One region of the Roseomonas gilardii genome, then DNA from elsewhere that is predicted to be linked to it. Evidence: predicted binding sites of a transcription regulator. Region 1 holds the regulator's gene; the other holds the start of a gene.

Region 1 (6,954 bases):
CGGCCATCTCCTCCAGCGTGCGGGCGCGGGGCTGCAGGCTGGGCACCAGGGCGCGGACCCGTGCCGCGCCGGTGTCGTCGATCGGCAGGCCCCGCCGGGCGAGGCGCGCCATCACCTCCCGCGCCAGCCGGTCGGGATCGGCATCGCGGATATAGACGCCGTTCACATGCGCCAGCTTGGTATAGTCCATGCGGCTGGCCGAGCGGCCCACATCGCTGAGCTCGAAGAGCGCGATGGCGCGGTCGCGCGGCACGATCTCCTCGTCGCCATGGCCCCAGCCGAGGCGAAGCAGATAGTTGCACACCGCCTCCGGCAGCAGCCCCTGGTCGCGGAACTCCAGCGCGCCCACCGCGCCGTGGCGCTTGGACAGCTTCGCCCCGTCGGCGCCATGGATCAGCGGGATATGCGCGAAGTCCGGCCGGTCCCAGCCCATCGCGTCATAGATCATGATCTGGCGGAAGGTGTTGGTCAGGTGGTCGTCGCCGCGGATCACATGCGTGATCGCCATGTCGTGGTCATCGACCACCACGGCATGCTGATAGGTCGGCGTGCCGTCCGAACGCAGGATGATCATGTCGTCCAGCTCGGCATTGTTCACCCGGACCTCGCCCTGCACGAGATCGCGGATCACCGTCTCCCCTTCGCGCGGCGCCTTGATGCGCACGGCACCGGCCATGCCCGGCGGCGCCTCGGACGGGTCGCGGTCGCGCCAGCGGCCATCGTAGCGGGGCGGGCGGCCCTCCTTCATCGCCTGCTCGCGCATCGCGGCCAGTTCCTCGGCCGTGTCGAAGGCGAGATAGGCCTTGCCCTCGGCCAGGAGCTGCCGCGCCACCTCGGCGTGCCGCGCCTCGCGGGCCGACTGCATCACCGGCGGCTCGTCGGGCGAGAGGCCGAGCCATTCCAGGCTTTCCAGGATCTGCCGCACCGCTTCCGGCGTGGAGCGTGCCTTGTCCGTGTCCTCGATGCGCAGCAGGTACTGCCCGCCATGGTGCTTGGCGAAGAGGTAGTTGAACAAGGCGGTGCGGGCGCCCCCGATATGGAGGTAGCCCGTGGGGGAGGGCGCGAAGCGCGTGCGGACGGTCATTCCGGCTGATTAGCACCCTGTCCGGACGGGTTTGAAGACGGCGCGCCGCTGTCGCTGGAATGCGGCGCGGACGTGACGGCCCTGGGCCGGGCCGGAGGTGATCCGATCACGGAGAGTTGCGCTCTGACCCGGAATGAAACAACCTTGGGTTGTTGTCCTCCACCTTTCTCCTCGCCCCGGACCGGCAGGCCCGGACCGGCCTCGCCACGCGCCTGCGCGACGGGTTCCAGGCCCTGTTGCAGGCCGAGTGGAGTCGCGTGCCACCCTGGTTCGCCGTCGCCCTCGGCACCGGGATCCTCCTGTACTTCGCCCTGTCGCGGGAACCTTCCGAGGCCTGGCTGTGGCTGCCCGCGCCCCTGCTGCTCCCGGCGCTCTGGCTGCGTCGGCGGGCGCCGCTGCCCGCCCTGCTGCTGGGCCTGGCCGGGACCGTCGCGCTGGGCTTCTCCATCGCCCTCTGGGCCCGGGTCAGCCTGCCGCCCGTGCCGGACCTGCCGCGCCGGGCGGTGATCCTGGTGGGGAGCGTGGATTCGGTCGAACGCCTGCCGGGCGGAAGACGCGTCCTGCTGACCGGGGCGACCCCCGGCGAGGGACAGCCGGCGCTGGAGCGCAGCCTGCGCCTCCGGCTGAAGAAGGGCGACGAGACGCCGATCTCGCCGGGCGACCGGCTGCGGGTGCGCGCCCTGTTGCGGCCGCCGCCGCCGCCCTCGGCCCCCGGTGCCTGGGACTACCAGCGATCCGCCTTCTTCGACGGCAGTGCCGGCAGCGCCTCGGCCCTGGCGCCCGTGGAGCGGCTGGAGGCGGCGCCGTCCTCACCGGGCGGGAGCGGCTTCTCCGGGCTGCGGAGCCTGCTGGAACAGCGCGTCCTCGCCGTGCTTGGCAGCGGTGCGACGAGCACCGTGTCCAGCGCCATGCTCACCGGCAGCCAGACGCCCATCCCGGACGAGGCCGTGGCGGCGATGCGCGACAGCGGCCTCGCCCATCTGCTCTCCGTGTCCGGCCTGCACGTGGCCATCGTGATCGGCCTGGGGATGAGCGTGGTGCGGCTGCTGGTGGCGCTGGTGCCGCCCCTGGCCCTGCGGGCGGACAGCAAGTCCGTGGCGGCCGCGGCGGGGCTGCTGCTCGGCACGGCCTATACGGTGCTCACCGGATCGCAGGTGCCGATGCTGCGTTCCCTGGCCATGGCCGCCCTGGCCACGGTGGCGGTGCTGCTGGGGCGGCGGGTGGTGTCGCTGCGCGCCTTGGCCCTGGCCGCCGCGCTGGTGCTGGCCTGGCAGCCGGCGGCGCTGCTCGGCCCCTCCTTCCAGATGAGCTTCGCCGCCGTGCTGGCGCTGATCGCGGGGTGGGAGGCGATGCGCGGGCCGCTGGACCGCCTGCGGGGGCAGGGCGAGGCCTGGCGGCGGGGGCTGGTGGCGGTGCTCGGCCTGACCCTCACCTCGCTGCTCGCCGGGCTGGCCACCACGCCCTATGGCCTGCACCATTTCGGCCGGCTCCAGCTCTATGGCGTGGTGGCGAATGCGGTGGCGGTGCCGGTGACGTCGCTGCTGGTGATGCCGGCGGGGATGCTGGCGGTGCTGCTGATGCCCTTCCGCCTGGAATGGCTGGCGCTGGTGCCGATGGGCTGGGGCACCGACCTCGTGCTGGCCACGGCCCGCCGCGTCGCGTCCTGGCCCGGCGCCACCGCCATCGCGCCGCCGATTCCCGCCTGGGGCCTGCTGCTGGCGAGCTTCGGGATGATCTGGCTCTGCCTCTGGCGCACGCGCTGGCGCTGGGCGGGGGTGCCGCTGATCCTGTTCGGCCTGTTCTCCGCCCCGCTGGTGCCGCGGCCCGACCTGCTGGTCTCGGCCGATGCGCGGCTGATCGCCTATCGCAGCCCCGAAGGCGTCTTCCTGGCGCGTGGCTCGGGCAGCAACGGCTTCACCCGTGACAGCTGGTTGCGCGACTGGGGGGAGGCGGGCTTCGCGCCGCTGCCGGAGGAAGGGGAGAACGTGGCGGCCGGGCTGAGCTGCGCCGCCGGCCACTGCCTACTGCGGCCCCATCCGGGGGGGCCGGCGATCGCCCTGTTGCGCAAGGTGAAGACGCGCCGGGGCGTGGCGCCGCCGCCGATCCGGATGGAGCCCTGGTGCGACAGCGTCGCGGCGCTGGTCTCGGCCGAGCCGATCCGGGGCCGCTGCCGTGCCGGCCGGACCTCGCCGCTGGTGGTGGACCGTTTCAGCGTCTGGCGCGACGGCGCCCAGGCCGTGTTCCTGGCCCCCGACGGGGCAAGGGTGGTTTCGGACCGGATGCTGCGGGGCGAGCGCCCCTGGGTGCCGCCTGTCCCGAAGCCGAGGCCGCGCGAGGCCCCGGCCAGGGAGGATGAAGGCGGGCCGGACATGGCCGCCGAACCCGCGGAGCCGCCGGAAGAACTCCCCGGCGAGGATCAGTAGCGGCGCAGCAGCCCGACCAGCGTGCCCTGGACCTTCACCCGGTCGGGGCCGAAGATCCGCGTCTCGTAGCTGGCATTGGCGGGCTCCAGGGCGATGGAATTGCCCTTGCGGCGGAGGCGCTTCAGCGTGACCTCCGCATCGTCCACCAGTGCCACGACGATGGTGCCGTTCTCGGCCGTATCGCCCCGGCGGATGATCACCGTGTCACTGTCGAGGATTCCGGCCTCGACCATCGAATCCCCGGAGACCTCCAGCGCATAGTGCTCGCCGCCCGTGAGCAGCGAGGCCGGGACCTCCACGCTGCCGCCGGTGTCGCGCAGCGCCTCGATCGGCTGGCCGGCGGCGATGCGGCCATAGAGCGGGAGCTGCACGACGCTGTGCTCGGCCGGGGAGGGCACCCCCGCCAGGTTCGGCGCGAAGTTGCCACGGATGACGTTGGAGGCGCCACCGGACGATCCGGCGGGGCCCGCCGCTGCCGCGCGGGACGGCGTCTTGCCGGGGGCGAGGCTGTCGGGCAGCCGCACCACCTCCAGCGCCCGGGCCCGGTGCGCGCGGCGCTTGAGGAAGCCGCGTTCTTCCAGCGCCGTGATCAGGCGGTGGATGCCGGACTTCGAGCGCAGGTTGAGGGCCTCCTTCATCTCCTCGAAAGAGGGCGAGAAGCCGGTCTGGCGCAGGTGCCGGTCGATGAAGACGAGAAGCTCGTGCTGCTTCCGCGTTAGCATGGCGCATCTCCCAACCGGGCGGCGAACAAAGAGGAAACGTTATCTGCTTGTTCTAGATAAGTTCCTGGCTTGTCGTCAAGTTTATCCCCGGATTCCACAGGTGTTCCGCCATCACGGAAGGGTCAGGGAGGGGCCGGTTCAGACCCCGAGCGCCGCGAGGTCGATGATTTCCACCGTCCCGCCCGCCGCCAGGGCCGGGGCGTGCGGCGCCCGCAGCACCAGCGCATCGGCACGGGCCAGGGTCTTGAGCATCGAGCTGTCCTGCGCGGCGAAGGGGGTGGCGACGGGCAGGTCCGCGCCCGTGGCCTCCAGGCTCGCGCGCAGATAGTCCTCCCGCCGGTCGTTCTCCGGCAGGTCGCGTCCGATCCGGGCCAGCCGGGTGGGCGCGGGGCCGGCGGGCAGGCCGGAGAGGCGCGCGATGGCCGGGCGCAGGAACAGCACGCCGCAGACCAGCGCCGAGACCGGGTTGCCCGGCAGGCCGAGCAGCGGCACGCCGCGCAGATGCCCCCAGATCAGCGGCTTGCCGGGACGCATGGCGATCCGCCAGAAATCCAGCGCGAAGCCCTGCGGCCCCAGTGCCGACTGCACGAGGTCATGCTCCCCGACGCTGGCACCGCCTGTGGTGGCGAGCAGGTCGCAGCCTTCCGCCGCCGCGGCCGCCATGGCGATGGCCGCGGAATCATCCCCGACGATGGGCAGGATCACGGGGTCGCCCCCGGCGCCGCGCACCAGGGCGGCCAGGGCATGGGCGTTGGAGGACACGATGCCGCCCGGCGGCAGCGGGTCGCCGGGCAGGGCGATCTCGTCGCCCGTGGCCAGGATGCCGATCCGGGGCCGGCGGTGCACGGTCAGCCAGGCATGGTTGGCGGCGGCGGCGAGGCCGATATCCCGCGCCGTGAGTTGCCGCCCGGGGGAAAGCAGTTCCTCTCCAACGGCGAAGTCCAGCCCGCGCCGCCGGATCCAGCGCCCGGGGCGCACGGTTTCCCGCACGGTGACGCGGTCGCCCTCGGCGGTGGCGTCCTCCTGCAGCAGGATGCCGTCCGCCCCTTCCGGCACGAAGCCGCCGGTGAAGATCCGGACCGTCTCGCCCGGCCCGACCGTGCCGGCGAAGGGATGGCCCGCCGGCGCGGCCCCGGTTACCGCCAGGGTGGCACCCTCCACCGCCTCGGCGGCCCGCACGGCATAGCCGTCCATGGCCGAGACGTCAGCGGGCGGCTGGGTCAGGCGTGCCGCCACGGGCGCGGCCAGGACACGGTTCCAGGCTTCCGGCAGGCTGACCGTCTCCGCCGGGACGGGGGACAACGCATCCAGGATTCGCCGCAGCGCCTCGGAAACCGGGATCATCCTCGCTGGAACCCTTTCAGTCGGCCTCGAAAGTGCCGGACTTGCCGCCCGACTTGTGCACCACGCGCACCGCCTCGATCCGCATCCCCCGGTCCACCGCCTTGCACATGTCATAGACGGTCAGGGCCGCCACGGTGGCGGCGGTCAGCGCCTCCATCTCCACCCCGGTGCGCCCGGCGGTGGAGACGGTGGCGGCGATCTCCACCGTATCGGGCTCCACCGGTTCCAGGTCGAGCTTCACGGAGGTGAGGGGCAGGGGGTGGCAGAGCGGAATCAGGTCGGCGGTGCGCTTGGCGGCCATGATGCCGGCGAGCCGCGCCACGCCCAGCACGTCGCCCTTGCCGGCACGGCCCTCGCGGATCAGCACCAGGGTTTCCGGCCGCATCACCACGCGGCCACGCGCGGTGGCGCGACGCTCGGTGACCGCCTTGGCCGAGATATCGACCATCGCGGCCTTTCCGGCCGCGTCGAAATGGGTGAGGGGCCCCTGGCTATCCCTTGCGGGGCCTTCCGGCTCGTCGCCGCTCAACCGGCCTCGATCAGCGCCCGGGCCGCCGCTCCCACATCCGGCTGGCGCAGCAGGTGTTCCCCGACCAGCAGGCAGCGCGCCCCGGCGGCGGCCATGCGGCGCACGTCGTCGGGCGTGCGGATGCCGCTCTCGCCGACCGGGATGCGGTCGGCGGGGATCAGCGGGGCGAGGCGCTCCGTCACCGCGATATCCGTCCGCAGCGTGCGCAGGTCGCGGTTGTTCACCCCGATCAGCCGTGTCTCCAGCCCCAGGGCCCGGTCCAGCTCGCGCTCGTCATGGACCTCGGCCAGCACGGACATGTCCAGGCTGCGCGCCGTGTCCTCCAGCGCATGAGCCTGCTCGTCGGTGATGGCGGCCATGATCAGCAGGATGCAGTCGGCCCCGGCAGCCCGCGCCTCAAGGACCTGATAGGGGTCGAGCATGAAGTCCTTGCGCAGCACCGGCAGCTCGCAGGCGGCCCGCGCTTCGGCGAGGTATTCGAGGGAGCCGCCGAAATGCGGCGCATCGGTGAGAACGGACAGGCAGGCGGCGCCGGCATCGCAATAGGCCCGGGCCAGCTTCGCGGGGGAGAAATCCTGGCGGATCAGCCCACCGGAGGGGGAGGAGCGCTTGATCTCGGCGATCAGGCCGGTGCGGCCCTCGCCCAGGAACTTGCACAGCGCCCCGGTGAAGGAGCGCGGTGCCGGGGCGGCGGTGGCGCGCCGTTCCATCTCGGACCGGGAGATCTCGTGCATCCGCGCCTGCACCTCCACGGCCTTCTCGGCCATGATCCGGGCGAGGATGTCGGGCATGTCGCGGTTGGCGGCACTGCGGGTCTCGGGGGCCGCGAGCGTTGAGGCTTGGTCCATGGAA
Region 2 (6,954 bases), 170 kb from region 1:
TCCGGCAGTTCCTCCGGCGCGATTCCGAGCCAGGGCCAGCTGGGCAGTCCTTGAGTCGCCATCTCGGCCTCCTGCGCGTCGCGAAAGACCAGCTTGGGCCAGATGAGAACCGATCTCAAACAGCTTTCGGGGTTTGTGTCCGGTTTTTCAGTGGAAATCGCGCGATCGGCCCAAACGGGGAATGGCGGATCGCGGCGAACCGCCGCGCCCGATCTCATCCGCCCGGGCGAGCTGGCTGTCCGCCGGAAAGGCACCGTTGGGCAGGTCGAGCCGGTGCAGCCCGTCCAGCATCGCGGAATGGTCCTCCAGCCGCCGCACGATCAGGTGCAGGATCGGCACGGCGCCGCTGTCCTCGCGCTCCAGCCGGCCCTCGGCCACCAGCAGCCGCGCGCCCAGCACCGCCGGCCGGTGCGCCGCCACCACATCCGGATAGAGCACGAGATTGGCCGTGCCGTACTCGTCTTCCACGGTGAAGAAGACCACGCCCTTCGAGGAGCCGGGCCGCTGCCGCACCAGCACCAGCCCCGGCAGGCGGATGCGGGCGCCGCGCCGGGCACCGCCCAGGCTGCGCGTGTCCACCGGGCCGAGCCAGGGGCGCAGCAGGGCCAGCGGATGCGCGCGCAGGCTGAGCCCGGTGGTGCCCCAGTCCAGCGCCAGCCTCTCGCCATCGGTCAGCGCGGGCAGGGCGGGGGCTGCTTCGGCTGCGGCGGCGAAGAGCGGCAGCTCGTCCGGGGGCGGGGCGGGCTCGGCCGCCCGGGCGGCCCAGAGCGCGGCGCGGCTGTCGAGGCCCAGGCTGCGGAAGGCGTCCGCCCGGGCCAGCGCCGTCACGGAATCGCGCGGCAGGGCGGCGCGGCGCACGGCATCGCCCATGTCGCGGAAGGGGCGGGTGGCCAGCAGCCGCCCGGCGGCCTCCGCGTTCAGGCCCTGCACCAGCCGCAGCCCGAGGCGCAGCGCCAGGCCCCCGGTGCTGCCGGGATCGGGCTCCAGCGTGCAGTCCCGGTCGCTGTGGTGCACATCCACCGGCAGCACGCGCACGCCATGCTCCCGCGCATCGCGGACGAGCTGCGCCGGGGCGTAGAAGCCCATGGGCTGGCTGTTCAGCAGCGAACAGGCGAAGGCGGCCGGATGGTGCCGCTTGATCCAGGCGGAGGTATAGACGAGCTGGGCGAAGGAGGCGGCATGGCTTTCCGGGAAGCCGTAGGAGCCGAAGCCCTCGATCTGGCGGAAGCAGCGCTCGGCGAAATCGCGCTCGTAGCCGCGCGCAACCATGCCCTCGGTGAATTCGGCGCGGAAGCGTTCCACCTGCCCCTGGCCCTTGAAGGTGCCCATGGCGCGGCGGAGCTGGTCGGCCCTGGCCTCGCTGAACCCGGCGGCGGTGATGGCGAGCTGCATCGCCTGCTCCTGGAAAAGCGGCACGCCGAGGGTCTTGTGCAGCACGCCCCTCAGCTCCTCGGAGGGATAGGTCACGTCCTGCGGGTTGGCGCGGCGGTGCAGGTAGGGATGCACCATGTCGCCCTGGATCGGGCCGGGCCGCACGATCGCCACCTCGATCACCAGGTCGTAGAAGGCCGCCGGGCGCAGGCGCGGCAGCATGTTCATCTGCGCCCGGCTCTCCACCTGGAAGACACCGATGGAATCCGCCCGGGACAGCATCGCATAGGTCTCGGCGCAGTCCTGCGGCACGTGTTTCAGGTGCAGCCTCGGCCCGCCGCCCGCCTCGATCAGCGCGAAGGCGCGGCGCAGGCAGGACAGCATCCCCAGCCCCAGCACATCCACCTTCAGGATGCGCAGCACCTCGATGTCGTCCTTGTCCCATTCCAGCGTGGTGCGCCCCTCCATGGCGGCGCGCGTCACCACGGCCAGCTCGGTCAGCGGCCCCTTCGTGATGACGAAGCCGCCGACATGGGTGGAGAGATGCCGCGGGAAGCCGACCAGTTCCTCCGCCAGTTGCAGCGCCCAGGCCAGCCGGCGGTCGGCCTCCGGCTCCAGCCCCTGCTCGCGCGCGATCTCGGCGAAGCTCGCCTGTTCCAACCCCCACGCCCCTTTCGCCAGCCGCGCGGTGATGTCCTCGCTGAGCCCCATCGCCTTGCCCGCCTCGCGGATCGCGCCGCGCGCGCGGAAACGGCTGAGCGTGGCGGCGATGGCGGCGCGGTCGCGGCCATAGCGGTCGTAGATGTGCTGGATCACCTCCTCGCGCCGCTCATGCTCGAAATCCACGTCGATATCGGGCGGCTCGTCGCGGGCCTCGGACAGGAAGCGGGCGAAGAGCAGGTCGTGCTTGTCCGGCGGCACGGCGGTGATGCCCAGCACGTAGCAGACGACGGAATTCGCCGCCGAGCCGCGCCCCTGGCAAAGGATGCCCCGCCCGTCGGCGAAGCGGACGATCTCGTCCACGGTGAGGAAATAGGAGGCGTAGTCCTTCGCCGCGATCAGCCGCATCTCGGCCTCGATCTGCCGCGCCACCTTCTCCGGCACGCCCTCCGGCCAGTGCGTGCGACAGGCTTCGGCGACGCGCCGCTCCAGCGTCTGCTGCGCGGTGAGGCCGGGCTCCAGGATCTCCTCGGGATATTCGTAGCGCAGCTCACGCAGCGAGAAGCGGCAGGCATCGAGCACGCGGGCGGTGTTCGCCACCGCTTCCGGCCAGCGCTCGAAGAGGCGGCGCATCTCGGCGGGCGGCTTCAGATGCGCCTCGGCATTGGCCAGGGCGTGCTCGCCGAGCTGGTCCACCGTCACGCCAAGGCGGATCGCGCTCAGCAGGTCGGCAAGCGGCCGGCGCCCGGGCCGGTGGAAGCGCGCCCCGCCCGCCGCCAGCAGCGGCTGCCCCATCGCCGCCAGCGCATCGAGCCGCTTCGCATCGTCGCCGCCATAACGGTGGATGGCGGCGCAGAAGAGCGGCAGGGCGAGGCGGCGCAGGGCGCGCGCGTCCCGCCGCAGGCGTTCGGCGAAGGCCGCGTCCGGCTGGTCCGGGGGGATCAGCGCCATGACCCAGCCCTCGGCGGATTCGATCATCTCCTGGCGGGACAGGTGGCACTCGCCCTTGGGCGCGCGCATCCGCCCATGGCTCAGCAGCGTGGCGAGGCGGCCATAACCGGCGCGTTCCGTGGGCCAGACGAGGTATTCGCTGCCGTCCGGCAGGCAGAGCCGGCAGCCGGGCACGAAGCGGAGCCGGATCTTCTCGTGCTCCGAGGCCGCGAGGCCGCGCACGAGGCCGGCCAGGGAATTGCGGTCGGCGATGCCGAAGGCGGCATGGCCCAGCAGCTTCGCGGTCAGCGCCAGCTCATGCGGGTGGGAGGCGCCTTCCAGGAAGGTGAAGTTCGAAAGGGCACCCAACTCAGCATAGGCTTCGGTCACGCGAAGTAGCCGTGCAGGAACCAGCGCGCCGGGTCGTCCGGCGCATCCAGCCCGGCGCGGCAGACCCAGAGCCGTTCGCCCGTCTCCGTCTCCAGCCGGTAGTAGTCGCGCAGGGCGCGGGCCGGATCGTCCCGCCACCATTCCGGCAGAAGGCGCTCCGGCCCCTCGGCGCGCCGGATGCGGAGATGGCGGCCCTGGAGGGTCAGCCGGGCGGGCGCGCCGTCCGGCAGGGCGGCCAGGGCCGTCACCGGCTCGGGCCGGGAAAGAAGGCGGACCGGGCGCGGGTGGTCCCGCCAGGATCGGGGCGGCTCCGGTGCGATGGTGGTGAGCGGCGGCACCCGCCGCATGGCACGTTCCGGCAGGTGCGACGCCTGGGGCTCCAGCCGCCAGACCGGCAGGCGCGTTTCCAGCCGGTCGATGAGCTGCGCCAGGAGAAGCTGGTGCCGCGCCGAATCGGCCTGGCTGCCGGCAAACCCCTGCTGCGCCGGGGCCAGCGGATCGGTGCGGCGGGCCAGCAGGGCGAGCCGGTCGAAGCCGAAGCCGGGGGCCAACTCCTCCAGCCGGTCGTGGAAGAGGCGGGCGAGATGCACCGGGTCGCGCATCGGCAGGCCGGTGCCGACCGCGATCTCCTGCACGCCGCCTTCCGTCCAGTGGGCATCGGCGCGATGGGCGCGCAGCAGCAGGTGCCGGGCGCCGAGCCCGGCCTCGTCCAGCTTGCGGCAGAGCGCGTCGAGCAGCCCGGCGAAGACCGCGTCGATGGCGGCGCGGGTCACGATGGGTTCCGGCAGGTCCCGCACCACGGCGAGGTCGGGTGGCGGGCGGACCGGGCGGATCGGGCGGCGGGCGCGCCCCGTCACGCCGTCCAGCAGCGCGGTCAGCGCCGGGCCGAAACGGCGGGCGAGGGGGATGCGCGGCTGGGCCAGGACCTCGCCCACCCGCCAGAGGCCGAGGCGGCGCAGCTCCGTGGCCACCGCCTCCTCGACCGGTAGGGCGGTGAGGGGGAGGGGGGCGATAGCCTGCCGCTCCCCGCCGGGCGGCACGATGGCGGGGACCCCGGCCCGGGCCAGGGCCAGGGCAGCCTCCGGCGTACCGGCCACGGCGCCGACGGCGGCGAAGCCCAGCCGGGCGAGGCGGGCAACGGCCTCGTCGCGCAGCCCGGCCTCGCCAGCCCCTCCGGTGCAGCCGGCGATGTCGAGGATCAGAGCATCCGGTTCCTCCACCGCCGCGAGCGGAGTGAAGCGGAGCGCCCAGAGCGCCAGCCGCTCCAGCATCGCGGAAGCGGCACCGGGCGATTCGGGCTCCAGTCGCAAATCGGGATGCAAGGCCCGTGCATCCGCCAGGGGCTGGCCGGGATACAGGCCCAGCGCCTCGGCCGCGGCGCTGATGGCGGTCACAAGGCGCCGCGGCCCGCGCTGGCCCCAAAGGGCGACGGGTTCCTCCGTGCGAAGGAGATCGGTGGGGAGCCGCGGCAGGTGCAGGGCCAGGAAGCGCCGGCCGGCCGGGAGAAGCGGCTCCAGGCTGCGGTCCTCCGGCGCATCGGCAGAAAGGCGGGACGGTGCCGCGGCGGCCGGGTTCAGGCGAGGCGGGCGGCAGGCACGTCGTCGCATGCCGCATCCTCCTCGGAGGGGTTCTCGGGGATCAGCGTTTCGCTGGACGGGCGCCAGGCGACATCCCAGCGGGCGGGGCGGGCGTTCCGGGCGCGCAGCAGCTCCAGCCGCCATTGCGGGTCGCCCAGCTCGTGCCGCGACAGGCCGGTGCCGGCCCGGCCGGAAACGCGCCAGCGGGTGAGGGCCATGCCGGGGCCCGATTCCTCCGTATCCTCGCGCAGCAGCAGGCCGATGCCGCCGCCGGTTTCGGCCGCGAGCTGCAGGCGGCGGGCGGCGGTGTCATCCGGCCTGTGGCCGGCGAGCAGCACGCCGCCGACGGCCGGGCAGCGCAGCGTCTCCTCGGCGGCCCAGAGCGCATCCGCCGCCCTCGCGGCCCGCACCAGGATCAGCCGCGCATGCGGCAGGCCGAAGCGGGACAGGCCGGGTGGCCAGGCATCGGGGGAGGGGGCGATCCAGAACACCGTGCCGCCGCTGCGCGCCAGCAGCAGGGCGGCGAAGCCGGTGGCAGCGCCCGAACTGCTTTGCAGGATCTCGTGCAGCGCGGCCCGGGGCAGGCCGGCGCCGCCGGGCAGGGCGGCATCGATCGCCGGCGTCAGGGGGATGGCCGCGCCATTCCCGCGATCCTGCTGCCGGGCCAGGGCCTCGGCCGCCCCCGCACGCTCCATGCGTGACACACGGGCACGCAGGGCGGCGAGGAGGGCGGGCCTGTCCATCGGGGGGCTCATGGACAAGGGGAACCGACTCCGGGGTTACTTGTTCCCTTTATGTTCGCTTGGGCGGCAGATTCGGGTCAAGCATGACGGAGTCGGGGATGGATAACGGTCCGTGGGCCGGGGAGGGGGGCGATCCCGCTTCGCCACGGGATCGCCAGGGGATTCAGCCGCGGCGGCGCGATTCCAGGTCCCAGGCCGGGCGTGCTGCCTCGGTCAGAGCCTCGCCGCGGCTGATGCCGATGTCGGAGAGCATGCGATCGTCCATCTCTGCCAGATGGCGGCGGCTTTCGATGGCATGGTGGACACGTGCCAGGACGTCCAGGAATTGCCGGACGACACCCGGACGCGCCCCCGGTTGTGCAAAGCCCCGGCCGCGGGCGGCGGCCGTGCAGGCACCGGTGGCGAAGCTGTTGCGGGCGAGATGGGCGGACATGAGGTCGTTCCTGTTGTTGGACGACCTCCATATGTTCCATCCATGAGGCTGAAGGAAACGAGTTGTTTTGACATTCGGCATCAAGGATATTGATGCCATGCTCGGCCTTCCACCCGGGATCGATCCCGACCTGCTGCGCTCCTTTGTGCTGGTGGCCGAAGGCGGCAGCGTCACCCGTGCCGCCCAGTCCGTGGGCCGCACGCAATCCGCCGTCTCCATGCAGATGCGCCGGCTGGAGGAAATGCTGGGTCAGCCCCTCCTGGCGCGCGGGCCGCGCGGCTTCCTGCCGACGCAGCATGGCGCCTGGCTGCTGGACCGGGCGCGGCGGCTGCTGGAAATGAACGACGAGATCGTGGCCGGCTTCCGCACGCCGGAACTGGCCGGGCGGGTGCGGCTGGGCACGCCCGACGACTACGCGCTGATCTGGCTGCCCGAGATCCTGTCGCGCTTCGCCCAGTCGCATCCGGCGGTGGAGATCGAGCTGGTCTGCCTGCCCAGCACCAGCCTGCTGCGCTGCTTCGATGCGGGGGAGCTGGACCTGACGCTCTTCTCCGCCGGCAACGAGGCCCCGGGCGTGCTTTCCGAGCGTCTCTGGCGCGGGCCGCTGCATTGGGTGAGCGCCACGGACCTGCCGGTGCATCTGCGCCGCCCCCTGCCGGTGGCGCTGTGCATAGAGGACTGTCCCTGGAGCCGGGCCGCGATCAAGGCGCTGAACGATTCCGGGCTGCCCTGGCGCGTGGCCTATCACTCGGCCTCGCAGACCGGCACGCATGCCATCGCCCTGGCGGGCCTCGCGGTGACTCTTGGGCTGACAGGGATGTTGCCTGCCGGGCTACGCGTGCTGGGCGAG

What was found. Region 1 encodes LexA, which represses DNA repair genes until DNA is damaged. Its sites were predicted from a motif close to TGTTCTANNTANGTTC; they were not measured.
Region 2: the regulator LexA is predicted to act here: its motif matches at 5,713-5,728, upstream of RGI145_RS09950 (ImuA family protein).

What each region holds. Positions count from the first base shown of each region.
Region 1 covers NZ_CP015583.1:2,010,094-2,017,047, reverse strand. Annotated here, with positions in the region: gene gltX (glutamate--tRNA ligase) at 1-1,084, opposite strand, end outside; gene RGI145_RS09155 (ComEC/Rec2 family competence protein) at 1,237-3,507, shown strand; gene lexA (transcriptional repressor LexA) at 3,501-4,229, opposite strand; gene RGI145_RS09145 (molybdopterin molybdotransferase MoeA) at 4,368-5,573, opposite strand; gene moaC (cyclic pyranopterin monophosphate synthase MoaC) at 5,590-6,021, opposite strand; gene trpC (indole-3-glycerol phosphate synthase TrpC) at 6,099-6,950, opposite strand.
Region 2 covers NZ_CP015583.1:2,178,639-2,185,592, reverse strand. Annotated here, with positions in the region: gene RGI145_RS09965 (hypothetical protein) at 1-119, opposite strand, end outside; gene RGI145_RS09960 (error-prone DNA polymerase) at 148-3,351, opposite strand; gene RGI145_RS25035 (Y-family DNA polymerase) at 3,348-4,958, opposite strand; gene RGI145_RS09950 (ImuA family protein) at 4,925-5,671, opposite strand; gene RGI145_RS09945 (DUF1127 domain-containing protein) at 5,835-6,104, opposite strand; gene RGI145_RS09940 (LysR substrate-binding domain-containing protein) at 6,202-6,954, shown strand, end outside.